Regions from separate parts of the Staphylococcus sp. NRL 16/872 genome, predicted to be linked through region 2. Evidence: predicted binding sites of a transcription regulator. Region 2 holds the regulator's gene; each other region holds the start of a gene.
The links. The regulator Rex, encoded in region 2, represses fermentation and respiration genes when NADH is low (regulators of the CRP and FNR family bind a similar motif). The targets are predictions, from matches to a motif close to TTGTGAAATATTTCACAA.
Positions count from the first base shown of each region.

Region 1 (10,318 bases), 560 kb from region 2:
TACTTGGCTTTTCAAATGGGTCTTTAGATTTAATCTTCAAGCTACCTCGTGAATTAGAATACATTGGACCAACGTGTACTTGATAGCCATGAGCTACTGGTGCTTTTTGACCATCATATCTTACAGCAATTGGCAAGAAATGGAACATTAAATTTGGATAATCAACTTGATCATTTGATCTTACAAATGCGCCACCTTCAAAGTGGTTAGACGCTGCAGCACCTTTGCGTGCGAATATCCATTGTAGCCCAATCCAAGGCATACGTTTCACATCTAAACTTGGTTGTAGAGAAACGGGTTGTTTACATTTATGTTGAATGTATACTTCTAAGTGATCTTCAAAGTTTTCTCCAACACCTGGTAAGTGCATGCGAGGTTCAATTCCTTTAGATTTTAAGAATTCCGCATCACCAATACCTGATAATTGTAATAATTGAGGGGTGTTAAAAGCACCACCTGATAAGATAACTTCTCCAGCCTCAACAGTATGATATCTACCGTTACGTTTAAATGTTACCCCAGTGGCTTTATTGCCATCGAAATGAATTTTAGTAACAAATGCGCGTGTTTTAACTGTTAAATTTTTACGTTTCATAGCTGGATGTAAATAAGCTCTAGAAGCAGAAACACGTCGACCATTATGTACTTGACTATCAAATGGTCCAAATCCTTCTTGTCTATAACCATTGACATCTTTTGTTTTATGATATCCCGCTTCAACCCCTGCATCAAAGAATGATTTAAATAATGGGTTGGTTGCAGGTCCTCTTTTTAATTTTATAGGACCTTGGTGGCCTCTATATTTATCATAAGGTGCAGCGCCATAAGTTTTTTCTAATCGTTTAAAGTATGGTAAACAATGTGCGAAATCCCATGTTTCCATACCTTCTGGCTCTGCCCAACCTTCATAATCCATTGGGTTACCACGTTGATAAATCATGCCATTGATAGAGCTTGAACCACCAAGCACTTTACCACGTGCATGGTCTACTTTACGACCCATATGTGGTTCTTCTTCAGTTTCATAAATCCAATCATAAAATCGATTTCCTGAAGGGAACATTAATGCTGCTGGCATTTGAATAAATAAGTCCCATGGATAATCACTTCGTCCTGCTTCTAATACAAGGACATCTTTATCTTTGTCCTCTGTTAAACGGTTCCCTAGTACTGACCCAGCACTTCCGCCTCCGATAATCACATAATCATAAGATTTCTTTTTGCTCATTGTAATATTCGTCCTCCCTTAAAATTAATTTGTCGATAAGCTCGACTTCTTTTTTATCTATGTCGTATTTAAGTTCGATACGTTTTTCTACTTAGTTCAAATAAACGGGACCGTATGATATTTACAAATTCTACGGCCCCTTTTTATCTATATATAACTTTTACTTACTGAAGAAATTCACTGGCTCTGGATTTGTATTAGTTAAGATATGTTTAGTAATTAAGTATTCTTCTAAACCTTCTTTACCTAATTCACGGCCAATACCTGATTGTTTGTAACCGCCCCATGGTGCTTGTGCAAAGTAAGGATGGAAATCATTAATCCATACTGTACCTAATTTAAGTTTGTTAGCTACTCGCTGTGCTTTTCCTAAATCTTTTGAGAATACTGCACCAGCTAAACCATAAATAGAATCATTGGCTAATTTAATCGCTTCTTCTTCACTATCGAAGCCTTCAACGGTAACAACCGGACCAAATACTTCTTCTTGTACAATACGCATTGACGTATCACAATTAGTAATCACTGTTGGTTCAAAGAATAAACCATCTTTTAAGTCATCTCTATCAGGACGTTTACCGCCAATTGCAATTGTTGCGCCTTCTTCTTTGGCAATTTCCATGTATTTTTCAATTTTACTACGATGCTCAGTTGAAATAACTGGTCCCATTTCAGTATCATCGTCAAAGCCGTTACCTAGCTTGATTTTTCCAACACGTTCAATTAAGGCCTTTTCAAAGTCATCTTTAATGTTGTTATGCACTAAAATACGTGAACCTGCTGAACAAACTTGGCCTGCATGGAAATAACCACCATTTAATGCTTGGTCTACTGCTAATTCAAAGTCCGCATCATCAAATATGATGTTTGGATTTTTACCACCAAGTTCTAATGCAACGTTCGTTACGTTATTAGCAGCATTCTTCATAATGTGTTTACCTGTTTCAATGCCGCCTGTAAATGAAACTAAATCCACTTCTTTATGCCCTGATAGTGTATCGCCAATTTCTTCACCACTACTTAGCACTAGATTAATAACACCTTTAGGGAAACCGACTTCCTCCATTAATTCGAACACACGAATTGTAGTTAATGGTGTAATCTCACTTGGCTTCATAACTAATGAACATCCAGTCGCTAATGCTGGCGCAATCTTCCATGATGCTTGTAATAATGGATAGTTCCATGGCGTAATTTGAGTTACTACTCCTACTGGCTCTTTTAATACTTTACTTTCAGAATTTGGGATTGGTGTATTAATAATTTCGCCACCATCTTTATCGGCTAAACCTGCGAAATACGTAAACACGTTTGCAATATCATCCATATCTGCATAGGATTCTTCTAATGTTTTACCAGTATCTAATGTTTCTAATTTTGCTAATTCATCGCGATTTTCAGCGATTTTATCCGCAATTGCTCTAACTTTTTTACCTCTGACTTCACTTGTTTCTAATGACCATTCGCCATCTTCAAATGCACGACGCGCTGCTAAAATTGCTTGTTCAGCGTCTTCAGCAGTGCCTTCAGAAACAGTAAAAATAACTTCTTGGTTATAAGGATTGATAATATCTCTAGTATTTTTATTTGAACTTTCGACCCATTCACCATCGATATATTGACGACGAGACAATTTTTCTACAAGTTCCATCAAACGACCTCCGTTAAGTTTGTTAAATTTTTATTTAACGAATTTTACAAATTTATCCTAGCATACTTTCTATACCCTTGCAAACGTTCTAACTACACACATTTTTTCAACTTTTCTTGAAAATTAAGTACAAAAAATGCTAAAAATAGTTATGCAATTTTGAAAGTTTTTATAAAACGCTTTATAATGATTGAGACTAAAAAATGAGCGTAAATATTTATTGTCGCAATTATTAACATGCAATAAAGGAGGTGCACACATGGCACGTTCTAAAAACTATAATCAAAAAATTGAAGAAGCAAAAGATTTAGTAATTAATTCCATTGGCGAAACAATGGACTTATATGGAACTAACAGAAGTGTAGGTAATTTGTATGGCACTATGGTTTTTGAAGGAAGTATGACGCTAGATGAAATGCGTGAACAATTGCAAATGAGCAAACCAAGTATGAGTGCTGGTGTAAAAAAACTGCAAGAGTTTGACATCGTAAAACAACAGTTCACTCGTGGCAGTAGAAAACAACATTTTATTGCTGAAAAAAACTTTTTTAATTTCTTTCGTAATTTCTTTACTCAAAAATGGGAACGCGAAGTCAATACTAATTTAGAAGCAATAAAAGAAGCAGAAATACTTCTCGAAGAAGCATTACAAAGCGAGAATTTAGATAATGAAGCAAAATCAGAAATTAATAGAATTCAAGACCAACTTACTCATACCAAACAATATTGTAAATGGTTAGAAAATTTGAGTAACGCAATTGAAAGTGGTCAAATCTTCGAACATTATCCTATACCAGAAGACGAAGAAATATAAAAAAGCTAGAGGACTTCCAAAGTCCTCTAGCTTTATTTGTGTTATAAATTATCGTCTTCTGGCTTTTCTTTAACTTGAACAATTCTTAGGGAACGACGTTCAATTTCTTTATGTTTATCAGCACGTGTTTCGAGTTTAATCCTATCTCTATTTAACGTAATGATAAAGGATATCATCATAAAGATAAATATGACAATAAGTGGCACACTTGCTAAAATTGAAGCCGTTTTTAAAACTTCAAGTGCACGCTCTCCACCTACTAACATTAATGAGAATGGTAGTAAGCATAAAGCAAATGCCCAGAATAAACGATTTGCTTTTAATGGTTCTCCAATCACTTTTTTCTGAGATGCGGCTGCTAAAATATATGAACCAGAATCAAACGTAGTCGCTAAGAATAAGAATGCTGATATTAAGAATAAGATAATTGTTAAAGTAGGGAAAGGTAATTGATGCATAACTTCTATAATTGTAGCTTCTGTACTGTGAGCATTTAAGAAATTAATTACATCAAATTGCCCTGAAATTTGTAAATAAACAGCATAATTTCCGAAGATGCCAAAGAATAATAGGCAACCTAAAGTACCATAGATAATTGTGCCTAAAATGACTTCTTTAAGACGACGACCTTTTGAAATACGAGCGATGAATAAACCGATAAAGGGTGCATATACTAACCACCATGACCAATAAAATATTGTCCAATCTTGTGGGAAGTGCGTTTCTTTACGCCCTTTTATTCCACCAAACGGTTCTATCCATGTGGCCATATGGAAAAAGTCTCTCATCATATTACCAAAACTAGTAATAGTCGTTTCCATAATAAAAATAGTTGGACCTACGATAAATACAAATGCTAGTAATAAGAACGATAGCCATACGTTTACGTCACTTAATTTTTGAATACCTTTTTTCAAACCAGTATAAGAACTGATGGCAAAAATGACTGTAATCGTTAGTAAAATAATTGATCGCATGACCATATTTTCTCCATCAATACCTGTAAGTCTTTCAATACCGGCAGAAATCATAGGTACACCGAGCGCTAATGATGTTGCCGCCCCACCAAGTAAGCCGAAGATGAATAAGATATCTACTAACTTACCTAATAGTTTATCTGTTTGACCTTTTAATACTGGACGACATGCCTGACTAATTTTATAAACAGGTTGTTTTTTTACGAACACCAAATATCCGATTGGTAACGCTGGCAGAACATATATTGCCCAAGCAATTGGTCCCCAGTGGAACATGCCATATTGCGTGGCATATGTAAGTGCTTCATCTGTCATACCTTTTGCGCCATTCGGTGGAACTTGATAATAAAATGCCCACTCTATAACGCCCCAATACAAAATATCGGAACCGATACCGGCACAAAACAACATTGATGCCCAGCTAAAATTATTAAATTCTGGTTTATCTGTTGCTTTCCCAAGCGTTACATTTCCATATCTTCCAAATGCGATATATAGAACAAAGAATAATATTGCTAAACCCATGAATAAGTATACTGATCCAATTGAATTTGAAATTGCACTATTAATATCAGTAATGACCTTTTCACTTGCTCCAGGAAATACCATCATCGGTATAACAGCGATTAATAATACAATCACCGTCCCTATGAAGGTCGGCCAATCCATAATTTTTTCTTTTTTCAACGATGCTCCTCCTCTATATATTTTGCTGTTTTTTGAGTGTTTTATATTTCGACGATATCTAATATTAAATAAAAATGCAAATTCCATTCAAATTAATCCATTTTTATTTTTGAATAAATATATATTAACAACATATTTATAAGCGTCCTAAATCGTTAAAACAACAGTGTTAAGTTTAAATTTAACGTATTTAATAAAGTTTACATCGAATTAAAAATGAATATTTATAACTCATATATGCATTTATATTTATTTTTATTTTTATAGGATAGCCCATTTTTCATCAAAAAAGGCTATCAAGTTCTTCCACGTTGATAAGAACTCAATAGCCTTAATATTTAATATCCTAATATCATTTTAATAGTAAATCCAACGATGACTGAGACGATAATCGCGAAGAAACCTGGTATGATGAAACTCGTTGGTCGGGTGCGTCCTGTCTCATCCAAGTTAACCGCAAAGAGTATCGTTGGTTGCGCAGGAATCACAAAGTTAACATTCAAGGTTTGAACCATTGCAATAAAATACATTGGTGGAATGCCCATGCTCATGACAATTGGCACCATGATTGAAGCCGTAGCCGTTTGTGAAATAACAATCATCGCGACGACAGCGACTAAGATTATCACTAGCCATGGCACTGATTGTATCGTTTTACCAATATCATCTCTAATAATTTTTAAATTCTGAGGCGCATTAAAGATCGTTGCACCTAACCACCCTGGCCCTAACACGGCAAACAGTGCACCAATTGCGGATTGTGTAATATTAGAAGATAGAATATCGCTTGTATTAATTTTTTGTAGCAATAGATTAACTGCCACACTTAAATACATAAAGAATTGCACAATTTCAGTCATTGTGAGCGCTACTTCTTTTCCATTCACTTTGAAAGTAGGCATTAAATCTGGGAAGATGCCAAATGTTAGAATCCCTACAACACATAGTAAGAACGCGATAACACCTATTTTTACTTTTTTGGAAAATGAAAGCACCATTTCAACATCAGGCGTATGTGCAATTTCACTTTCAGTTACTGTTGTTTTACGACCTACAAATGTACAAAAGACACTTAACAGTAACATTGTAATAATAGCAGTTGGTAAGACAATACTTAAATATTTGCCCATTGAAATATCATAACCTGCCATAACTGAGATAATGTATGCTGTGGCAGATGCTGCAGGACTACATAATAATGCTAAATTTGCTGTTAACACTGAAGCTGTTAAAGGGCGTTTAGGCTGTATCTTCGCTTTAACTGCTGTCTTAGCAATAATTGGTTCTAATGATAATGCAATATTCGCTGTACCTACGCCAAATACGAATAGAAAGACAATCATTGGTGCAATAAAAATAATTGATCTAGGAAATCGTTCGATAATTTTTGAAGCGAGATAGACAAGATAGTCTATACCTCCTGTAGCTTGTAAAGTACCACCGGCGATACCAATAGATAAGATGATTAATACTGCAGTTACGGGTGCTGATCCCGGAGGTAATTGAAATCCGAATATCATGATAAGTTGAGCCACAATAGCGAAGATACCACATCCTAAAGCGCCAGCTGTTCTAAGCCCTAATAATATGGCCAATATCATGATCGCGATTTCTACTACGAATAGTAGCATGATGAAAGCTCCTAACTATATATAGAGATTTATGTGATTTTTTTAACATACTTATTTTAACACTTTCTGATGTTAAACGTATATAACTATATTGATTTTTGAAAATTGTTTCATTATAAATGATAATGATTATCAATTATGCAGTCAAATAAAATGGGTGCGGAACAGAAATTAAAATAATTTCGTCGTCCAACCCCAACTCACGTTGGCCGTAAACTTTCTTTTTCGAAAGTCTCTATGTTGGGACCCCGCTCCCCGGCAAGGATAACTAGAATTGAAAAAAGCTTAATATAAGCGCATTTTCAATTCAGTTAGCTACTGCCAATATGTAAGATGAGCCTGTAACATATAATAATGTCACAGGCTCACTCAATTTATTTATGGTCATTGTCTTTAATTTTTCCTTTTTTTGTTGGAATATCTTTTGTGTCATCATACGTTTCTTCATCTTCTGTATGACCTTTTGCCATGTCTAAGTTCTTTTCTAAATTTTTTTGTTTTTCTTTTTTAGAACGTTTGTCGTAGGCACGTTCTTCAAATATTGAGCCCCATATTAATCCAAATATAACGCCAATCGTTACAATAACAATTAAAATCAATATAATCCATTTAATAATATCGAATGACATGTTAACTCACCTTCCTTTAACATTGGGCAATACTTTATTTAAATTGTCGTATTTCTTATTATATTTATTTCCCGTTCTGCTTCGGCTTCAATCATAATGTGAGAAAACATGCCTTGACCTTTTCTAAAAACAAAAAAGAACCACGACTCCAATATATGAGGAATCGTGGTTAATGTACATTTGTATTATGAAATATAGTTGTATGAACCAGCTTGGCCAGCTGAAATTGTACGTGTTGATACGACACCTGGTCCACCGTTGTAGTTCATTTCTGAAACGTTAACTGAACCGTCATCATTTACGTTCTCAACATATGCAACGTGACCATAAGCGCCTTGAGTTGTTTGCATGATAGCGCCTGATTTAGGTGTATTGTTTACTGTGTAACCGCTTTGTGCTGCTGCGTTTGCCCAGTTATTTGCGTTACCCCATGTACTACCAATTTGTCCACCTACTTTATCGTATACGTAGTAAGTGCATTGGCCTGATGTGTAAAGGTTAGCACCTGAGCTTGATTTACCAGCAAATGCTTTACTGCTTGTTGTGTTTGAAGTTTGTGTTGTTTGTGATTTTTGAGTTGTTTGAGTTGTTTGAGTTGTTTGAGTCGTTGGTGCTTTTTGAGTTGTAACTTTAACATTGCGGTTTGATGTTGAATAATTTGAGCCTAAGCCACCGCCGTTGTTGTTAGCAGTATATGATTGTGTATTATTGTTTGTATTTTGAGTTTGGTTTTGATTTTGAGTATAGCCATAGTTATTGTTATAGCTGTAGTTATAATTGTAATTTTGTGTTTGATTATTTGCAGTTTGTTGACCGCCTTGTTGTGCTAATGCTGGGCTCCAGTTACCTTGCCATTTATAATGATAATTACCTTGTTGGTCAATTGTATAAGTGTAGCTATATGAATATGGATCGTTAGGGTTATATCCATTATTATTGTTTTCCGCTGCATCTGCATCGTGATGCGCTAGTCCGAAAGTTGCAATACCTGCCGTCGCGATTGTAGCTGTAGCGATTTTTTTCATAATTAATATCCTCCTAGATTTGTTTGAAAATAATTTTTCTTGTGGCTACCTGCAATTTACAATTATTAATATTTTAAGTAATGTTTTTGATTTTCTCTCGTTAATTAACGACAAGACACACTTTAACAGAGATACAAGGGTTTGTGGGCGATGTTAAAGCTTTGTAAATGAATCATAATAATGTAACGCAGTTTGTAAAAAAAGATAGTCTTTATTACAAAAACTATAGCCCCTCTATGCCAATGGGTTTGTGTCTTTTTTCGACAGTGTTGTTCTCGACTTTGTAATTTATCTGATTATTTAGAAGATGTTTTGTATCATGAAAATCGGGTTAATAACTACAAACATATATTAAAAAAACGCATTATCAACATAGTTTGATGTCGATAATGCGTTTAAATGATTTATTTAAATATATTGTTTATTTTTTAAGTAGTTAAGAATGACTTCTACAGATTCTTCTACGCTTTGTTGTTCTGTATTAATAGTAATTTCTGGTTGGTTGGGGGCTTCGTAAGGGGCGCTAATGCCAGTGAATTCTTTGATTTCACCTGAACGGGCTTTTTGATAAAGTCCTTTAGGGTCTCTTTTCTCACATTCTTCAACGCTACATTCTGTATAGACTTCGATAAACTCACCATCTTCTAAAATAGCGCGTACATCATCGCGGTCTGCTCTATATGGAGAGATAAATGCTGTAATAGCAATCGTGCCAGCATCTACTAGTAATTTGCTTACTTCACCAATACGACGAATGTTTTCTTTACGATCTTCAGGACTGAACCCTAAATTCTTGTTTAAGCCATGACGTACATTATCGCCGTCTAAACGATAGGCATGTTTTCCTTGTTCAAATAATGCTTGTTCAAGTGCAACTGAAACGGTTGATTTACCTGAACCTGATAGGCCTGTAAACCAAATCACTACACTCTTATGACCATTCTGTTGTTGTCTATCTGCTTTCGTTACTTCAGAATCGTGCCATGTAATATTACTTGATTGACTCATGCTTTTCCCTCCACTTATTGTTGTTTCAAACCTCTAATTAATACTTCTGCTACTTCTGGTCTTGAGAATTTAGTTGGTAATGATTCACCGTTACGTAATTTTTCTCTCACTTTTGTACCACTTAAGTGAACATGTTCTGATGCATCGTGTGGGCATGTTTTTGCCGTTGCCATGTTGCCACATTTTTCACAATAAAAAGCATGTTCAAATTTCAAGATTTGAATATCTAATTCATCTTCAAATTGAGAAATAAGTTCTTGAGCTTCATACGTGCCGTAATAATCGCCTACACCTGCATGATCACGACCGACAATGAAATGTGTACAACCATAGTTTTTGCGGACTGTCGCATGTAAGATTGCTTCACGTGGTCCTGCATAATGCATTGCTGCTGGATAGATGACTAAACGTGCTCTATCTTTCGGGAAGTAGTTTTTAAGAATCGCTTGATAACTTTCCATACGTACATCTGCTGGAATATCATCTGCTTTTGTTTCACCTACTAATGGATTGAGTAATAAGCCATCCACAATTTCTAACGCTGATTTTTGAATATATTCATGTGCACGGTGCACAGGATTACGTGTTTGGAAACCAACCACAGTTTTCCAACCAAGATCATGGAATAATTGACGTGTTTCAGCTGGATCTAAATGGTAATCTGAGAA
Region 1 covers NZ_CP119327.1:340,440-350,757, reverse strand. Annotated here, with positions in the region: gene betA (choline dehydrogenase) at 1-1,228, opposite strand, end outside; gene betB (betaine-aldehyde dehydrogenase) at 1,389-2,879, opposite strand; gene cudC (choline uptake/conversion transcriptional regulator CudC) at 3,139-3,693, shown strand; gene MT340_RS01650 (BCCT family transporter) at 3,735-5,357, opposite strand; gene MT340_RS01645 (anaerobic C4-dicarboxylate transporter family protein) at 5,696-6,988, opposite strand; gene MT340_RS01640 (hypothetical protein) at 7,363-7,617, opposite strand; gene MT340_RS01635 (CHAP domain-containing protein) at 7,803-8,642, opposite strand; gene cysC (adenylyl-sulfate kinase) at 9,051-9,650, opposite strand; gene sat (sulfate adenylyltransferase) at 9,665-10,318, opposite strand, start outside.
Region 1: a site for Rex is predicted at 7,020-7,037, ahead of MT340_RS01645 (anaerobic C4-dicarboxylate transporter family protein). Genes of this name have one in related genera too.

Region 2 (10,318 bases):
CGTTGCTACTTGGCCTGTAAAAACGACAAGGGGTAGAGAATCACTGTAAGCATCAGTAATACCAGTGATAGCGTTAGTTGCTCCTGGACCACTAGTAACGACTACGACACCTGTCTTACCAGAAACACGCGCATAACCTTCAGCAGCATGAGTAGCACCTTGTTCGTGACGCGCTAAAATATGTTTAATCTTTCCGTCATAAAATGTGTCGTATAGGGGTAATACGGCACCACCTGGATAGCCAAAGATAAAATCTACGCCTTCATGTAATAATGTTTCCACTAGTAATTCTGAACCAGAAAGGGGTTCATTCGAATGAGATTGAGATTCGATTACGGTACTTTCCTTTTTATTCGTCATTGCTAACACTCCTTAATATTAAATGAGATTCTCAGGCACTTGCATAATGCCACCCGTATTTGCGCTAGTAACCAAAGCAGTGTATCGCGCTAAATAACCTGTTTTAACTTTCGCTTTAAAAGGGGGTAAAGCTTGTTTACGTTGCTCAAGTACTTCATCAGGTTGATTAACGTTTAGGGTACGATGAATTAAATTAATTGTTATTTCATCATCATCTTTAATTAATCCTATAGGACCACCAGAAGCGGCTTCTGGAGAGATGTGTCCAACAGCGATACCTCTCGTTGCTCCTGAAAAGCGTCCATCAGTAATTAGTGCTACATCTTTACCTAATCCTCTACCTACGATTGAAGAAGTAGGGGCTAACATCTCTGGCATGCCTGGACCACCTTTAGGACCTTCGTAACGAATAACCACGACATGACCTTCGCGTACTGTTTTATTATCAATCGCTTCAACAGCTGCATCATGTGAATCGAAACAAATAGCTTTACCAGTGAATACTTTGATAGATGGATCTACGCCTCCAACTTTGATTACTGCTCCTTTAGGCGCTAAATTACCATATAATACAGATAAACCGCCTTCTTTATCGTATGGTGCATCAAGTGGGTGAATGACTTTGAAATTTTTAATTTCTTTACCTTCATTATTTTCTCTCAATGTTTTACCTGTAACTGTAATACGGTCAGGATGTAACGTGCCTTCTTTTTTCATTAATTCATTAATAATAGCTGGACAGCCACCAGCTTCATGCACATCATGCATTGAATATGCAGAGCTCGGTGCAATTTTAGATAAGTAAGGTGTACGTTTCGCAATTTTATTAATGCGCTCTAGGTCATAATCAATACCAGCTTCATTAGCAATCGCTAGTGTATGTAATACAGTATTTGTTGAACCACCCATTGCCATGTCTAATGCGAAAGCATCATCAATCGCTTCTCTAGTGACAATATCTCTAGGTTTAATGTCCTTTTTAATATTCTCAACTAATTTAAAAGCAGCTTCACGAACCATCTCACGACGTTGCTCACTAACAGCTAAAGCTGTGCCATTGTAAGGTAGTGCTAATCCAAGGACTTCCATTAAACAGTTCATTGAATTAGCAGTAAACATACCTGCACATGAGCCACAAGTAGGGCAGGCGTTTTGCTCCATATCTAGAAATTCTTCTTTAGTAATGCTACCTTCTTTAAAAGCGCCGACAGCTTCAAACATTGAAGATAAAGTGAGTGCTTTACCTTGAGCGGAAAGACCAGCTTTCATCGGTCCACCTGAGCAAAAAATGGCTGGTACATTTGTTCTGACAGCAGCTAAAATCATACCCGGTGTGATTTTATCGCAGTTTGGAATATAGAATACGCCATCAAACCAATGTGCATTAATGACAGTTTCAGCAGCATCAGCAATAAGTTCTCGGGAAGGGAGTGAATAGCGCATACCAATATGTCCCATAGCTATACCATCATCCACGCCGATTGTATTAAATTCAAATGGAATAGCACCTGCCTCACGAATTGCTTCCTTAGCGATATCAGCTAATTCTCGCAAATGGACGTGTCCTGGTACTATATCAATATAAGAATTACAAATTGCTACAAATGGTTTGTTCATATCTGTTGGATTTTTGAGTGCTCCCGTGGCGTGTAAAAGACTTCTCGCAGGTGCTTGATGATCACCTTTTTTAATCATGTCGCTTCTCATTAATAATTCCCCCGTCAGGTTATTGAATTTTGAAAATAAAAAAACGTCCCAATGTGATTGGGACGTTTGTAAGTCCCATTCAATGAGAAATAGGACTTAAACATTTAGTATGTATTGACTACTAAAGTTCCAGCCCTTGCGAGTATAATAAAATAATTAAATTATGAATTACAGTGTGCGGTTGTGTATTAAATTGAGTCATTTTAATATACTCCTTTCTAATGAATGGTGAGTTATGTAATTATTAGAATTATTCTAAAATTCGATAAATTAAATTTACTACAACATACTTTTGAAGTCAACACTATTTTTTGAATTTTCTAACAATTAACAAATTCTTATTTCATCTGAATAGAGAGAAATTTTAGCTAGAATTTGTTACAATTAGTAAGTTAAAAATGTGATTTTAAAATTTCTATTAGTAAATATAGTTATAAGGAATTTTCAAAATAGGAGAGAGCAAAGCAAATGATAAGTATAAAACATTTAGATGACATGAATCGTTTTGCTGGCATATTAGTTAAATATCTTAAACCAGGAGATTTAATTTTATTAAATGGTGATTTGGGCGCAGGTAAAACAACATTAACTCAATTTATAGGTAAACATCTTGGCGTAAAACGAAATATTAATTCTCCTACGTTTAACATCATCAAATCGTATAAAGGGAAATCGCTGAAGTTACATCATATGGATTGTTATCGTCTTGAAGATTCTGATGAAGATTTAGGATTTAATGAATATTTTGAAGATGAAGCCATTACCGTGATTGAATGGAGCCAATTCATTGAAGATTTACTACCCGCTACGCAGTTAATTATTAATATTAAAACGGTGAGTGAAACAGAACGTGCGATTGAGTTGATTGCGAAAGGCGACCATTATTCTAAAGTTAAGGAGGAAGTTGAACGTGAATTCACTACTTATTGATACGTCTAATCGTCCTATGTCGGTTTCTTTAATGGCCAACGACCAAGTTTTAGCAGAGCACACAGTAGAAAGTAATAAAGATCATTCAAGTCAATTAATGCCAGGTATTAGAAATTTATTTGAACAAACGAAGTTAAATAAAGAAGAATTAGATGCTGTTGTAGTAGCCAAAGGTCCAGGTTCTTATACAGGTGTGAGAATCGGCGTTACAACTGCAAAGACACTAGCTTATGCTTTAAATACTAAGTTGTACGGCGTATCTTCATTACAAGGTTTAGCAGCTACAGTAGATGAAAGTGAAGCCAAAGATCGTTTATTAGTATCAGTGTTTGATGCACGTCGTGAAGCGGTCTACACTGGCGTTTATCAATATATCGATGGAGAACTAAGAACTATTTTAGAAGACCAATATATTTCAACTAAAGACTTATTAGATTGGTTAAATGAACAACATCAGTCATATTTATTTATTGGCACAGATGCTGAAAAGTTAGCAAATCAGTTAAAAGGTGATATTCAAGCTAATCTACCACGTGCATCTGTAATGTATTCATTGGTGACTGAAGCTGAAGATATCCATACATTTGTACCAAATTATATCAAAATGTCAGAGGCGGAACGCAATTGGTTAAACCAGCAGAATCAGAATTAACGATACGAGCAATGCAAGTCGATGATGTCCCAAGTGTATTTGATATTGAACGTGAAAGTTTTAATGACAGTTCTTGGACAATTGATGCGTTTTATCATGAATTGAATGAAAATAACTTCGCAAAGTATTTTGTTATCATTTTCGAAAATGAAATTATTGGTTATTTAGGGCTCTGGATAGTGATTGATCAAGCTCAGATCACTACCGTGGCAATTCGCAAAGATTATAGAGGTTATGGATTAGGACAATTATTACTTAAATATGTGATGGATTTCGCAAAAACAACATGTGATGTCATGAGCTTAGAAGTTAGGGTAACAAATTATGTAGCACAACATGTCTACACAAATTTGGGATTCCAATTTGGAGGAAAACGAAAAAATTATTATGGAGAAGGCGAGGATGCATTAGTCATGTGGGTGAATTTAAATGAATAATGAAACTTTAATATTAGCAGTAGAAACTAGCTGTGATGAAACAAGTGTCAGTGTGATTAAAAACGGCGATACCATATTATCGAATACTGTATTAAGCCAAATCGAAAGTCATAAACGCTTCGGTGGTGTCGTGCCTGAAGTGGCAAGTAGACACCATGTTGAAGGTATCACTGCAACAATTGAAGAGGCACTCGTTGCTGCTGATGTCACAATGGAAGAGATTGACGCTATTGCAGTAACACAAGGGCCTGGTTTAATTGGGGCATTGTTAATTGGCATCAATGCTGCGAAAGCTCTAGCATTTGCTTATGACAAGCCACTTATTCCGGTTCATCATATTGCAGGTCATATTTATGCGAATCATTTAGAGGAACCGTTAACGTTTCCTTTAATGGCACTAATCGTTTCTGGTGGGCATACAGAATTAGTTTATATGAAAGATCATATGAATTTCGAAGTGATTGGTGAAACGCGTGATGATGCAGTCGGTGAAGCCTATGACAAAGTTGCTAGAACGATTGGTTTACCATATCCAGGTGGCCCAGAAGTAGATAGATTAGCTGCTTTAGGTGAGGATACGTATGATTTCCCAAGAGTATGGCTTGAGAAAGATAGCTATGATTTTAGTTTTAGTGGCTTGAAAAGTGCTGTAATTAATAAATTACATAATTTAAAACAAAAAAATGAAGAAATTAATAAAGCAAATGTTGCTACAAGTTTTCAAAATAGTGTAGTCGACGTATTAAGTACGAAAGCGATTCACGCTTGTGAGGAATATAATGTTAATCGTTTAATTGTAGCAGGAGGCGTTGCGAGTAATAAAGGTTTACGTCAACGTTTACAAGAATTATGTAAAACACATGATATCAAACTCTCTATACCAAGCCCTAAATTATGTACAGACAATGCAGCAATGATTGGTGCTGCTGCATATTATTTCTATAAAGCTGGTATTACAGCAGATTTAGATTTAAATGGCCAAAATAATATGGATATTGAAGAAGCAACTGTTGAATAATTAAAAGTTAGTGTTAAGTACAATGATTTACAAATACATGTGTACTTAGCACTATTTTTAATACTAAATAGAAATTGTGGGAAAATAAGTGCGTCAATAGGGAACGTGTGTACTTATCAACAAAACGTGTATAAACTGTGGATAAGTAGTGCTTAACAATGTGGATATAGCGTAAATTTTGTGTAAAAGAAATGTAAAAGTGCAAGGGAATGGTTGTGGATAACTAGGATAAGTCTGTGGATACTTGATATAAAAGACTTTCAACTGTTTATAAAATTGTGGTTAAAAATTATAAAAAAATAACCAGAAAATTTAAGGTAATTTTCTAGTTATTTTATCTTAAATACTACTTTATAACATTTCTTGTAATTCTTCCCATTCTATCATGACTTGTTCTAATTTCTGTTCGGTTTCCATTTTCTCATTAGCAAGTTCAGATGCTTTGATAGGATCATTAAATATTTCAGGTTGGGTGAGTTGTTCATCGATATGAGTTATATCGTTTTCAAATTGTTCTATTTTTTCTTCACATTGTTCAATTTGACGTTCTAATTTACGTTGTTCTCTACGTTGTTGTTTTTGATTATCATAACTACTATTTTGTTTATTACTTGAAATCTCAGCTCCACCTGTATGATCATCAGTGCGTTCGGCTTCAAAAATTTCTAAGGCAGCTGCTTCTTCTGTCTTTTCAATATAATATTGATAATCTCCAAGATACATTTGTCCCCCGTCTTTATCTAAATCAAATACTTTATTCGCTAATTGGTTAATGAAATAACGGTCGTGAGAAACAAATAAGATTGTACCTTCAAAATGTTGTAAAGCTTGTTCTAACATTTCCTTTGAATCTATGTCTAAATGGTTGGTCGGTTCGTCTAGAATCAATACATTATCTCTTTGTAACATTAATAATGCAAGTTGAAGACGAGCTTTTTCGCCCCCAGATAAATCATTGATGATTTTCTTGACGTCATCTTGTACAAATAAAAAACGTCCTAATACAGCTCGAACATCTTTTTCATTCATATTAGAATATTGATCCCAAACATAATCTAAAATCGTCTTATTAGATTTAAATTCAGCTTGCTTTTGATCGTAGTATCCAATTTGAAGATTAGCACCGAAGACAACCTCGCCACCTAATTTAGCTTGACGATTGGCAATTGTTTTAATTAGCGTTGTTTTACCTACACCATTAGGGCCAATAATAGCGATATGATCGCCTTTAGTGATTTCGATATTTATAGGATTAGTAATAGGTATTTCATATCCGATTTCTAAATTATGAATATGCATAACATCATTACCAGTGTTGCGTTCAAAGCCAAATTGAATATTGGCGCTTCTTGCATCTAACATAGGTTTATCGATGCGTTCCATTTTTTCTAGCGTTTTACGTCGACTTTTAGCCATACCGCTAGTAGAGGCACGGGTAATATTTTTCTCTACAAACGTTTCAAGACGTTTAATTTCTTCCTGTTGTTTTTCATATTCTTGCATACGCTGTTCATAATATTTATCGCGTTGTTCGATAAATTGTTCATAATTACCCACGTAACGTTTAATATCTCCAAGCGCCACATCATAAATTTGTGTCACGATTTTATCAAGGAAGTAACGATCGTGACTAATAATGACGATGGCACCTTTAAAGTATTTTAAATAGTCTTCCAACCATTTTGTCGTTTCTAAATCAAGATGGTTAGTCGGTTCATCTAATAATAATAAATCAGGCTCACTTAATAACATTTGTGCTAGTGATAAGCGTGTTTTTTGCCCACCGCTAAAGTCGTTGATAGGTTTGCCGAAATCTTCTTCTTTAAAATTCAGACCATGCAACACAGTTTTAATCTTACTTTCGTATTGATAGCCCTCAAGTTGTTCAAATTGATTAGACAACGATTCATAGCGTTCCATATGATGTTGATAGTCTTCAGTATCATAATCATTGGCATGCATAGCTAACCAATCTGTTTCTACTTTAATTAAACCTTCCATATTTTTAATGTGTTCAAAAGGTTTAGACATTTCTTCAAACACAGTCGATGAAGAGTTGAGTGTCATTTGTTGAGTTAAATAACCCATACGCAAATTTTTAATTTTAGAAATATGGCCACTATCATAGTCTTCAACACCTGCGATAATCTTCATTAATGTTGACTTACCAGCGCCATTTCGTCCAACGATACCTATACGTTCGCCAGTTTTAACTTCGAAATTAACATGAGTAAATATATCTTCACCATCGAATGACTTCGAAATGTCATTTAATTGCATTAATATCATTCAGGGTTCACCTTTCTATTTTTTACAAAAGTATTTATCACAAAATTGCCTTATACATTACTCTTTATTTTACCGTATAATAAAGTTACATGAAACTAAGATATTTATTTTTAAAAAGTGTTAAGGTATAATATGTCAGTATTCATTATGGGACATAATGTGATTTCAAAGGAATGACTAATTGCACGCAAATTAGTTTGAATACATAGATTAAAAAGTTCAAACAAGAGGGGGACAACTCAAATGGCTCAAAATCAAGCTAAAATTCCTCGTGCAACATTGAAACGATTACCGTTATATTATAGATTCGTTAACACCTTGAAGACAAAAGGAATTGATCGAGTTAATTCTAAAACTATCAGTGAAGCGCTAAATATTGAATCAGCCACGATTAGAAGGGATTTTTCTTACTTTGGTGAGTTAGGAAAAAAGGGTTATGGCTACAATATTGATAGTTTATTAGAATTTTTTAAATCTGAACTTAGTGATAGTGAGGAGATTCATATTGCTATAGTTGGAGTAGGTAACTTAGGAAGGGCACTATTAACATACAACTTTTCAATTCATGACGAAATGACGATTACAGAAGCATTTGATATTGATAAAGATATTGTAGATCAACAAGTCGGTAAAGTGAAAGTTCATCATATGGATGATTTACAACAAGTGCTTGAAACTCAAGACATTAATGTAGTTATTCTAACTACACCTGAAAAGGCAGCTCAAAACGTAGTAGATCAGTTAGTTGAGGCTAATGTAAAAGGAATATTGAATTTTACACCGGCTAGAATAGAAGTGCCAAAAACTGTTCAAGTGCACCATATTGATTTAGGTATAGAATTACAATCACTTTTATTTTTTATGAAAAACTATTCGAACTAGATAGTATTTTGTTTATAGTCTTAATCATTCTTTCGAGAGAAAGAAAGATTTTTTTATTATTTCAATATTATTAAATCCGAACAAATGTTATTGATAATTAAATATTAATCTATTATAATACCTTAGTAAATCAATCGGGAAAGGATGCATTTGACTTTGGTTTGGATGATTATTAGCGGCCTAATCGTTGGGATTTTATTAGGCTTTGTCATGCAACGTACACGCTTCTGCTTAACAGGTGGTTTTAGAGATATGTACGTGCAAAAAAATAATAAAATGTTTTATGCTTTATTAGTAGCGATTACTGTTCAAAGTATTGGACTTGTAATATTAACAAGTTTAGGATTAATCGCAATTCCTTATAGTACATTTCCTGTTCTAGGAACGATTATTGGTTCTTTCATTTTCGGAATAGGAATAGTTCTAGCAGGTGGATGTGCGACTGGAACGTGGTACCGAGCTGGAGAGGGGTTAATCGGGAGCTGGGTTGCCCTCATTATGTATGCAGGCACTGCTGCAGTAACTAAAACAGGCGTTTTGCTTCCAGTTATGAATTGGATTAATAAACCTACGAAGGTGAATACAAGTATGGCTCAAACTACAGGTATTCCAATGTGGGTATTAACAATTATTTTAACTGGTATTACATTATTTGTTGTAGTGAAAACATTACGTAAGCCTAAACCTAAAATGGCAGTACCAAAATTGAAACAAAAGTATACAGGTATTAGACATTATTTATTTGAAAAACGTTACCACCCGTTTGTAGCAGGTATTGCGGTAGGTCTTATAGCATTTATCGCTTGGCCAATGAGTATGTCAACGGGACGTGATCATGGTTTAGGTATTACAACACCTTCTGCTAATTTAATTACATTCTTAATTACAGGTGATACTAAATTAGTAGATTGGGGCGTTTTATTAATATTAGGTATCTTCTTAGGCTCATATATTGCAGCAAGAGGTTCACATGAATTTAAATGGCGTTTACCGGATAAACGTACTATTAGAAACAGTGCAATTGGCGGTATTTGTATGGGATTTGGTGCCTCAGTGGCAGGCGGTTGCTCAATCGGTAACGGCTTAGTAGAAACTGCAATTATGTCTTGGAAAGGTTGGATAGCATTAGTATCTATGATCTTTGGTGTATGGTTCATGAGTTATTTTATCTTCGTAAGACCAATGAAAAAATTACAGCAACAAACTGCACCAAAGCAAGCGAACTCAGCATCTACTTCTAAACAACCTCAAACAACGTAAACAGATAGGAGGAGTAATAATAATGTTATATGAATTAGGTACAGTTGGTATGGTATGTCCATTCCCATTAATTGAAGCGCAAAAGAAAATGCAAACACTTGAAAACGGTGATGAGTTAAAAATCGATTTCGACTGTACTCAAGCGACAGAAGCCATTCCAAACTGGGCAGCAGAACAAGGTTACCCAGTAACAAACTATGAACAATTGGATGACGCTTCTTGGACGATTACAGTACAAAAAGCATAAGCGAATTTTAAGGAAAGTATACTATTTAAAACAAAATACAGAAGTGTGATGTTATATTTTGTAACATATTGTGTCATTTTATCTTACCGATTTTTGCCATCTTGAAAAACTATCATTAAGATATTTTCAAAGGAAGTGGTAATTATGAAGATGGATGACACAATTTTTTTATTTCTTTGTACATTACTGGTGTGGTTAATGACACCGGGGTTAAGTTTATTCTATGGGGGTCTCGTACAATCTAAGAATGTATTGAATACAGTAATGCAAAGTATGGCAGCGATGATTATCGTAACTTTCACATGGATTACATTTGGTTTTACATTAAGTTTTGGAACTGGAAATGACTTAATAGGAAACTTTGATTTCATGGGCTTACAACATGTAGGTTTTGCGATTAATCAAGATTTAAGTCCACATGTTCCGTTTGCGCTATTTATGTTATTTCAAATGATGTTTTGTACTATTGCGGTCTCAATTTTATCTGGTTCTATTGCGGAACGTATGAGATTTATTCCGTTTACAATTTTTATCAT
Region 2 covers NZ_CP119327.1:899,684-910,001, forward strand. Annotated here, with positions in the region: gene ilvB (biosynthetic-type acetolactate synthase large subunit) at 1-360, opposite strand, end outside; gene ilvD (dihydroxy-acid dehydratase) at 379-2,067, opposite strand; gene tsaE (tRNA (adenosine(37)-N6)-threonylcarbamoyltransferase complex ATPase subunit type 1 TsaE) at 2,536-2,997, shown strand; gene tsaB (tRNA (adenosine(37)-N6)-threonylcarbamoyltransferase complex dimerization subunit type 1 TsaB) at 2,978-3,649, shown strand; gene rimI (ribosomal protein S18-alanine N-acetyltransferase) at 3,622-4,086, shown strand; gene tsaD (tRNA (adenosine(37)-N6)-threonylcarbamoyltransferase complex transferase subunit TsaD) at 4,079-5,104, shown strand; gene MT340_RS04360 (ABC-F family ATP-binding cassette domain-containing protein) at 5,456-7,393, opposite strand; gene MT340_RS04365 (redox-sensing transcriptional repressor Rex) at 7,637-8,275, shown strand; gene MT340_RS04370 (YeeE/YedE family protein) at 8,432-9,535, shown strand; gene MT340_RS04375 (sulfurtransferase TusA family protein) at 9,558-9,782, shown strand; gene MT340_RS04380 (ammonium transporter) at 9,927-10,318, shown strand, end outside.

Region 3 (10,318 bases), 870 kb from region 2:
ATACCGCCTTCTGCTACTGTAAAGAAATGAGTTCCGAATATACGGTCAGCTGTCATTAATGCAAGAACAACTGTGAATACTGGGAACGCTAAAATTACGATTAAAGTCGTAATGAAAGTTGTTACAGTAAACATTGGCATTTGCATGAATTTCATAGTTGGAGTTTTACATCTTAATATTGTTACAAAGAAGTTGATACCAGTCATAAGAGTACCGATACCCGAGATCTGAATCGCAATTAAATAGTAGTTAACTCCAGGTCCTGGACTGAATTCGCCAGCTAAAGGCGCGTAGTTTGTCCAACCAGCTGCTGGTGATCCACCTATGATGAATGAAAGGTTGAATAAGATCATACCAACAAAGAATAACCAGAAACTGATGTTATTCATAACTGGGAATGCCACATCTCGTGCCCCAATTTGTAAAGGAACTACAACGTTCCATAAACCAAAAACGAAAGGCATAGCCATAAAGATAATCATGATTACACCGTGTGTACTGAAAATTTCGTTATAGTGGTTAGATTCTAAGAATTTGTTATCTGGAATAGTTAATTGAGTACGTAATAATAACGCGTCAATACCACCACGGACGAACATAAGTACAGCACAGATTAAGTACATTAAACCGATTTTTTTATGGTCTACGGATGTGAACCATTCATTATAAAGATATTTCCATAATTTGAAATAAGTAATTACTGCGATAAGTCCGATAACTAAGAATGGCGCACCAATTTGGGCCATTGTAATCATCCAGTTACCTTTAACGAGCAATTGATCCCATGGAAAATTCATTAATGTTCACCTCCATGATCATTGTCTTTGTGCTGAAGCTTAGACGCATTTTCGTCTTTAGCTCCTTTATTGATTTTTTCCATTTCCTCAGAGTTATGAGATTCTTCTTTTTTGAATTCATTATCATAAGGATCATTGTTGCCTAAAATCATTGGCTTCATACCATGACGCTTATAGTTAGCGTTTGTAATTTGAACCTTACGAGCTGGTTTCTGAGGTTTATCTGTAACATCTTCATATAATTTGTCTTCTGCAACGAAGTTTGGATCTTTTTGAACGTAATTATAACGTTTATAAGCATAGAAGATGTACTCTGGATCAGCTGCAGGGTCAACGAATGCCATATGCGTACCATTGAATGTTAATTCTTTATTTGGTGTGCTTGGAAGAATTTGTTTATCAAACTCATCTTGGCTAATTGTTTTCTTACCTTTAGCATCTTTTACCCAAGCATCGAAATCTTTTTGGTCTACAGAGTGAACTTTAAATGTTTGGCGAGCAAAACCTTCACCATTGAAGTTTGAGTTACGTCCTCTGAAAGTACCTGTTTGATCGGCTGTTAAAGTCCAATCCATTGTCATGCCAGTCATGGCATATTTTTGACCACCTAATTGTGGAATCCAGAAACTAGTCATCGTATCCATAGATTGAAGTTTAAATACTACTGGACGATTTTTTGGAATAGTTAATGTATTAACTGTTTCAATTTTTTGTTCTGGATAAGCAAAGAACCATTTATATCCAGCACTTACTGCATAAACCACCACTGGATCTTCTTTACTTTCAGGTGGTTTTTCATAATCGTATAACGTTTTAACTGTTGGAATAGCTAAAGCGATAACGATAATGATCGGTACCACAAACCAAATTGTTTCAATTAAAGAATTGTGGTGCATCTTACCAGATTCGTTATTTTTATTGTAGCTATATTTGAAAATAAAAACAGCGAACATAGTAAGAACAACAGCAACAATAACAAGCATGAAGATGATTGAATAGATAATCAAGAACTTCTGACTACTTGCTACTGGCCCTTTTGCATTAAATACTTCTATGTTCGAACACCCGCTAAGTAAAACAAGCGTCCCAAACATTAGAAGCAAAGACTTAAATTTTGACACTTTTTTGACCTCCTAATACTACAAATGTAGGGCTTATCATTAATATTAGTTTATTACGCAATATTTACAAGTACTTATAGAAAAAAAATTATATTTATAAATAGTAAAAAACTAATGAGAATAGAAATGACGGGGAATATAAGATTTGTTAAATTTATGTGTCTATTCTGTGAAAAATGACAAAATTAAGTCTAAAGTTGTTGTAGTTGAGAAACGTTATCATTTTCAACGTTTTCAAGGGATTTGAGCATAAAAAAAGATGAGAATTATATCTCATCTGAATTTTATAAATATGACATTTATTTGACTTCTATGTATCTAGTAGATGTCTCTTTAGCTCCATCTGAATCGATGACATGATACTGTACTTTATACTTTCCGACTTTTGATGTATCCACATGACCATCAACTGTAATTTTATGAGTTAAATCACCATCTTCTTTGTCGAAAGCACTAATTCCATTTAACAAATTATAATTTTGACCTTTTGCAATCACGATATCATTGACACCTTTAAGTTCAGGGGCATGATTAGACGTTGCTTCGGCACTTAAATTTGGGGTAACAAGAGTTGCGGAGACTCCGAGCGCTGAAAGTGACTGTATTAGTTTATTCATTACGTTAACCTCCGAAATAATAAATCGTTGTTTTGTTTATTTAAACTATACTTTATTTTCTGACATTATACATCATACTATAGTCTTAATATAGCGTATAACTTCTAAAATTAAAATAATATAAAGAAAAATATATATTAAGTTTATGTAAATTGAACATTTTGTGAAAATACTAACTTTTATTAGCTTTAACTTTTTAAAATGTATTACAATAAATTTGTAATTAGTACAATTTAAATATTACGGGAGTGATTTTAGTGTTAAATGAACAGGAAAAAGCAATTATCAAAGAAACAGTGCCTGTCTTACAAGAAAAAGGTACTGAAATAACATCGTATTTTTATAAAAGAATGTTTAATCAACATCCTGAATTAAAAAATATGTTTAACCAAACTAACCAGCAGAAGGGTTTCCAATCAACTGCGTTAGCTCAAAGTGTGTTGGCAGCGGCAGTTAATATTGAAAATCTAGCTAATATTTTGCCGGTTGTTAAAGAAATCGCTTATAAACATTGTGCTTTACAAGTTCCACCTGCAGGCTACGATATCGTAGGAGAGAACTTAATCGAAGCAATCAAAGCAGTCGTAGGCCTTGATGATGAGGATCCGATTATTCAAACTTGGAAAAAAGCATATCAAGAAATCGCTGATGTATTTATTCAAGTTGAAAAAGATATTTACAGTAAAATGTTATGGGATGGATTTAAACCATTCAAAATTGAAAAAATAGAACAACTATCATCAAATATTAAAGCATTTACAGTAACTTCAGATGAATATGATTTAAGTCGATTTATCCCTGGTAACTACATTACAGTAGATGTAAGTAGTAGCAAAATGCCTTATCGTGCAAAACGTCATTATTCTATCGTTGGTGGAGACAAAACACATTTAACATTTGCAGTTAAGAGAGATGTTACTACAGATCATGAAGGTGAAGTATCAACAATATTACATGATGAATTAAAAGAGGGCGATGACATTAATTTATCAGCGCCAGTTGGACCTTTCATGGTAGAAAATACTGAACATCCACAATTATTTATTGGAGCTGGAATTGGTGTTACACCATTAGTTTCAATGTTTAGAGAAGTCGCTGATAAAGGTAGCCAGGCTCAATTCATTCAAGTGACTGGAGATGTAAATGATACACCGTTTACTTCACTATTAAAAGATATTAGTGAAAAAGCAGAAACAGTTAATTATGAATTATATGACAGAGCGTCAAATGGATATTTAACTAAAGAATATTTAGATAAATTTATTAGTAGCGAAACAGAAGTATACGTATGTGGTGGCACTCAATTTCTTCAATCAGTTATTGAATTATTGAAAGAAATGAATATTGACCAAAGCCGTATCCACTTCGAAACATTTGTACCTAAATTAAGTGTGGCTGTTTAATAACTAAACCAAATATTAAAGGGATCATAAGCGATACAAATTCGCTTATGATCCCTTTTTTTAATAATCAATTACATTTACAATCGATAGAATTATTCAATGCCACGACGCATTTTTTCAGCTAATAAAGTATTGTTTAGTACCATAGTGATTGTTAAAGGACCAACGCCACCTGGAACAGGAGTAATTGCGCCAGCTACTTCTTTAACTTCGTCAAATTCAACGTCACCTTTTAATTTACCGTTTTCATCTGGTGTATTACCTACATCGACAATAATAGCGCCTTCTTTGACGTCATCTTTAGTTACAAGACCAGGTTTACCAACTGCACTTACGATAACATCAGCATCTTTTAAATGACTTTGCATATCTTTAGTACGTGAATGTAAAATAGTTACAGTCGCATTAGCTTGTAATAATAATTTAGAAACTGGTTGACCAACAATGTGGCTACGACCAATAACAACGGCATTTTTACCTTCTAAATCGATATCAGCATGTTTTAAGATTTCCATAATACCTAGAGGTGTACAAGGTACAAATGTTTGCTCGTCAATGTATAGTTTACCGATATTTGAAGGATGGAAGCCATCAACGTCTTTATCAGGATTAATTGATTCTAAGATTTTTTGTTCACTTACTTGTTTAGGAAGTGGAACTTGAACTAAGATACCACTTACTGAATCATCATTGTTTAAACGATCTAATTCTTTTAATACATCTTCCTCTGAAGTATCTTCGTCTAAATGAACAATTTCAGAAATCATGCCAATTTTTTCAGCAGCTTTCTTTTTAGAATTAACGTAACTTTGACTAGCGCCATCGTTTCCCACTAAGATAACAGATAATTTAGGAGTATAGCCTTTTTCTTTTAAAGCTTCTACTTGATCTTGTAATCCCTGTCTGTAGTCCTTAGAAATTTGTTTCCCATCTAAAATTTTTGCAACCACAAAAAATTCCTCCTTGTTTGTTTAACTCATAATTATAGCTTAACTTTCAAGCTCTAGTTACGTCAAATTTTTGGCAAAAGACGTAAATTAAATTAAAAATTATCGATAAAGTTCGATTTTTAATTGAAAAAGCATGTAATGATTGTTATGCTATATCTGTAATATACAACTAATCGTATCTAAATTTCAAACTTTTGAAAGGGTGTACAAAGTGAAAGTAGCAGTCATTATGGGTAGTTCCTCAGACTGGAAGATTATGCAAGAAAGTTGCGCAATGTTAGAGAAATTTGAAATTCCGTACGATAAAAAAGTAGTATCTGCACATCGTACGCCAAAGTTAATGTTCGATTTTGCAAGTCAAGCGAGAACAGATGGTTATGACATTATCATCGCTGGTGCAGGCGGAGCAGCACATTTACCTGGGATGGTAGCATCGATGACGACATTACCGGTTATTGGAGTTCCTATCGAGTCTAAAAGTTTAAAAGGTTTAGATTCATTATTATCAATAGTACAAATGCCTGGTGGTATTCCTGTTGCAACTACAGCCATTGGTACAGCTGGTGCAAAGAATGCCGGAATTTTAGCGGCGAGAATTTTAAGTATTGGTAATGAAAGTGTTCGTAAAAATTTAGAAAATTATGAACAATCACTTGTAGATAAAGTAGGTGAGATGCAAAATGAACTTCAATAAATTAAAGTTTGGTGACACGATTGGTATTATCGGCGGAGGACAGCTGGGCAAAATGATGGCACAATCTGCTCAAAAGATGGGATTTAAAGTCGTATGTTTAGATCCTAATGCCGATAGTCCATGTAGACCAGTGGCGCATGAATTTATTAATGCCGCTTATGATGATGAACAAGCATTACAAGAGTTAGGTCGAAAAACTGACGTGATTACTTATGAATTTGAAAATATTTCGGCCGACCAACTTCAACACCTAACTAAACAATTTAATATTCCTCAAGGTTATCAAGCCATTCAATTATTACAAGACAGATTAACTGAAAAACAAACATTAGAGCAAGCTGGTTCTAAAATTGTTCCATTCTTGTCTGTTCAAAGTAATGATGACCTCCAAACGGCTATAAATGAATTAGGCTATCCTTTCATTCTGAAAACACGCTTTGGTGGTTATGATGGTAAAGGACAAATACTAGTTAAAGATGAAACAAATATTGAAGAAGCTAAAGCACTTATTTCTAATCAAGAATGTGTAGCGGAACAATATTTAGATTTAGCACTTGAAGTTTCTTTAACAGTAACCATTGGTAATCAAAAGCAAATCACTTATTTCCCATTACAAGAAAACGAACACCGCAATCAAATACTATTTAAAACTATCGTGCCAGCGAGAAGCGATAAAGAACAAGAAGCAAGAGATGAAGTAAATAAAATTATTGAAGCAATACATTTCGTTGGAACATTTACGGTTGAATTCTTTATAGATAAAGATAATCACTTATTTGTAAATGAAATTGCACCACGTCCTCATAATTCCGGACATTATTCAATCGAAGCTTGTGATTATTCACAATTTGATACACATATCTTAGCAGTTACAGGACAAACACTTCCAAACTCAGTTGAAATATTGAAACCTGCCGTCATGATGAATTTGCTAGGTCGCGATTTAGACTTGCTAGAGGATAAATTTAGTGACCATCCTGAATGGCATATTCATATTTATGGCAAATCTGAACGTAAACCTGACCGTAAAATGGGCCATATGACTATTTTGACTGATGATATTGATGATACAGAAGCTAAAATGCTCAAGGAATTTGAAGGGAGAGAATAATTCATGTCTCTATTATATGAAGGTAAAGCAAAAAGAATTTTTTCTACTGACACACCGCATCAATTAAGAGTGGAATATAAAGACGAAGTTACAGCTGGAAATGGCGCGAAAAAAGACACTATGGAAGGTAAAGGGCGTTTAAATAATAAAATTACTTCAATTATCTTTGATTATTTAAATCAAAAAGGAATTAAGAGTCATTTTATTAAACAACTATCCGAGACAGAACAATTAGTCAAAGAAGTCAAAATTATTCCACTAGAAGTAGTGGTTCGTAATATCGCAACTGGTTCTATTACAAAACGTTTAGGTTTTGAAAAGGGGCATCAATTTGAAGCACCATTGGTAGAATTTTTTTACAAAAATGATGATTTAAATGATCCACTTATTACAGATGATCACGTTAAACTTCTTAATATTGCTAATGATGAAGAAATAGAAACATTAAAAACGATGGCAAAAGATATCAATCGTGTGCTAATTCAACTGATGGATGAAATGAATTTACGTTTGGTAGATTTTAAAGTTGAATTTGGCAGAACACAAGATGGCAAGATTTTATTAGCTGATGAAATTTCTCCTGATACTTGCCGTATTTGGGATAAAGATTCAGATACTAACTTTGATAAAGACGTTTACAGAAATGACACTGGTTCACTTATTGACACATACCAAACATTTTTAAATAAATTGGAGGAACTTAAATAATGAAAACGATTGAACTTCACATCACACTACAACCACAGGTATTAGATACGCAAGGACAAGCCTTAAATCGAGCAGTACATGATTTAGGGTATAAACAAGTAAATGACATTCGTGTAGGTAAAGTATTATATATGACTGTTGATGAAGCTACAGATGAAGCGGTGGATAATATTATCACAACGTTAAGTGAAAAATTATTTGCGAATACAGTTATTGAAGAATATAGCTACAAAATTGTAGATGAAAAGGAGAATGCATAAGATGAAGTTTGCAGTTCTCGTATTTCCAGGTTCAAATTGTGATAGAGACATGTACAATGCAGCAATTAAGTCAGGCGCTGAAGCAGAATATGTTGACTATCGAGAAACATCATTAGAAGGTTTTGATGGGGTACTCATTCCAGGTGGTTTCTCTTTCGGTGACTATCTTCGTTCAGGTGCAATGGCAAGCGTAGCGCCGATTATTGATGAAGTGAAACGTTTCGCTGAAGAAGGTAAACCTGTATTAGGTGTTTGCAATGGATTCCAAATTTTAACGGAAATAGGTCTATTACCTGGCGCATTACTACATAATGATTCTCATTTATTTATTAGCAGAAATGAAAAACTGAAAATTGCTAATAATCAAACTTCATTCACTAATCTTTATGGTGAAAATGAAATTGTAGTTTATCCAGTAGCACATGGTGAAGGTCATTATTATTGTACAGATGAAATGTATGAAGAATTAGTTGAAAATAATCAAATTATCTTAACTTATGAAGATAATCCAAACGGCTCTCATGAGCATATTGCGGGTATTGTTAATAAGCGAGGTAATGTATGTGGAATGATGCCACATCCAGAACGAGCACTTGAAACAATTCTTGGCACTGATAGCGGTGTGAAATTATTCGAAGCAATGGTTAATAGTTGGAGGGAACAAAATGTCTAAGTTTATCGAACCAAGTATTGAAGAAATTAAACTTGAAAAAGTCTATCAAGACATGGGTTTAAGTGATGCAGAATATGATAAAGTGTGTGAAATTTTGGGCAGAGAACCTAACTTTACTGAAGTCGGTATCTTCTCTGTAATGTGGAGTGAACATTGTTCTTACAAACACTCTAAGCCATTCTTAAAGCAATTCCCAACAACTGGTGAACATGTATTAATGGGACCAGGTGAAGGCGCTGGGGTAGTTGATATTGGTGATAATCAAGCTGTTGTATTTAAAGTAGAATCTCATAACCATCCTTCTGCAATTGAACCGTATCAAGGCGCAGCAACTGGTGTAGGCGGTATTATTAGAGACATCGTTTCTATCGGCGCTAGACCAATTAATTTATTAAATAGCTTACGTTTTGGTGAACTATCAGTAAAACAAAATCAACGCTTACTTAAAGGTGTGGTTCGTGGTATCGGTGGTTATGGTAATTGTATTGGTATTCCAACAACTGCTGGTGAAATTGAGTTTGACGATCGTTACGATGGTAACCCATTAGTTAACGCTATGTGTGTAGGTGTCATTGACCACGACATGGTTCAAAAAGGGACTGCTAAAGGTGAAGGTAACTCAGTCATTTATGTAGGTTTGAAAACAGGACGTGACGGTATTCACGGGGCTACTTTTGCATCAGAAGAGTTAACTGAAGAAAGTGAAAGTAAACGTCCATCAGTCCAAATTGGTGATCCATTTGTTGGTAAAAAGTTAATGGAAGCGACATTAGAAGCTATTACATTTGACGAATTAGTCGGTATTCAAGATATGGGTGCTGCTGGTTTAACGTCTTCTTCATCTGAAATGGCAGCGAAAGGCGGAAGCGGTTTGGAATTACACTTGGATAAAGTGCCAACTCGCGAACCTGGTATTTCACCGTATGAAATGATGCTTTCAGAAACGCAAGAGAGAATGTTATTAGTAGTTGAAAAAGGCACAGAACAAAAATTCCTAGACTTATTCGATAAACATGAACTTGATAGCGCAATCATTGGTGAAGTAACAAACACTGACCGCTTCGTTCTTAAATACGAAGATGAGGTCTATGCAGATATTCCGGTTCAATCGTTAGCTGATGAAGCGCCTGTTTACATTTTAGAAGGTGAAGAAAAAGAATATAATACATCTAAAAATGATTATAGTGCTATCGATGCTCAAGATGTATTTGAAAAACTATTAACGCACCCAACAATCGCTTCAAAACATTATCTATACGAACAATATGATCAACAAGTTGGTGCGAATACAATTATTAAACCAGGCTTACAATCTTCAGTTGTACGTGTAGAAGGCACAAATAAAGCTGTTGCTTCTACAATTGATGGTGAAGCAAGATATGTCTTTAACCAACCTTATGAAGGTGGAAAAATGGTTGTAGCAGAAGCATATCGTAACTTAATCGCTGTTGGGGCAACACCATTAGCTATAACAGATTGCTTAAACTATGGTTCACCTGAAAAGAAAGAAATCTACCAACAATTAATTGATTCTACTAAAGGGATGGCAGAAGCATGTGAAGTGCTAAAAACACCTGTCGTTTCTGGTAACGTTTCATTATATAACGAAACACGTGGTACATCTATTTTCCCAACGCCTGTAGTAGGTATGGTAGGTCTAATTGAAGATATTGATTATTTAAACGACTTCCATCCTAAAGCTGGACACAAATTATATCTTGTTGGAGAAACTAAAGACGATTTCGGCGGCAGTCAAATTGAAAAGTTATTATACGGCAAAGTTAATCACGAATTTGAAGCTATCGATTTAAGTGATGAAGTGGCAAAAGGAGAAGCGGTTAAAACAGCAATTAGAAATGGTGTCGCTTCTCATGTACAAACAGTTGGTAAAGGCGGTTTATTAATTACGTTAGCACGTATTAGTGCTTATCATAGTCTTGGTTTATCGGCTCATGTAGATCTTACAGATGCGCAGTTATTTAGT
Region 3 covers NZ_CP119327.1:1,772,910-1,783,227, reverse strand. Annotated here, with positions in the region: gene qoxB (cytochrome aa3 quinol oxidase subunit I) at 1-797, opposite strand, end outside; gene qoxA (cytochrome aa3 quinol oxidase subunit II) at 797-1,918, opposite strand; gene MT340_RS08840 (DUF5011 domain-containing protein) at 2,218-2,535, opposite strand; gene MT340_RS08835 (globin domain-containing protein) at 2,793-3,938, shown strand; gene folD (bifunctional methylenetetrahydrofolate dehydrogenase/methenyltetrahydrofolate cyclohydrolase FolD) at 4,031-4,888, opposite strand; gene purE (5-(carboxyamino)imidazole ribonucleotide mutase) at 5,100-5,582, shown strand; gene purK (5-(carboxyamino)imidazole ribonucleotide synthase) at 5,569-6,693, shown strand; gene purC (phosphoribosylaminoimidazolesuccinocarboxamide synthase) at 6,697-7,401, shown strand; gene purS (phosphoribosylformylglycinamidine synthase subunit PurS) at 7,401-7,661, shown strand; gene purQ (phosphoribosylformylglycinamidine synthase subunit PurQ) at 7,663-8,334, shown strand; gene purL (phosphoribosylformylglycinamidine synthase subunit PurL) at 8,327-10,318, shown strand, end outside.
Region 3: a site for Rex is predicted at 2,178-2,195, ahead of qoxA (cytochrome aa3 quinol oxidase subunit II). Genes of this name have one in related genera too.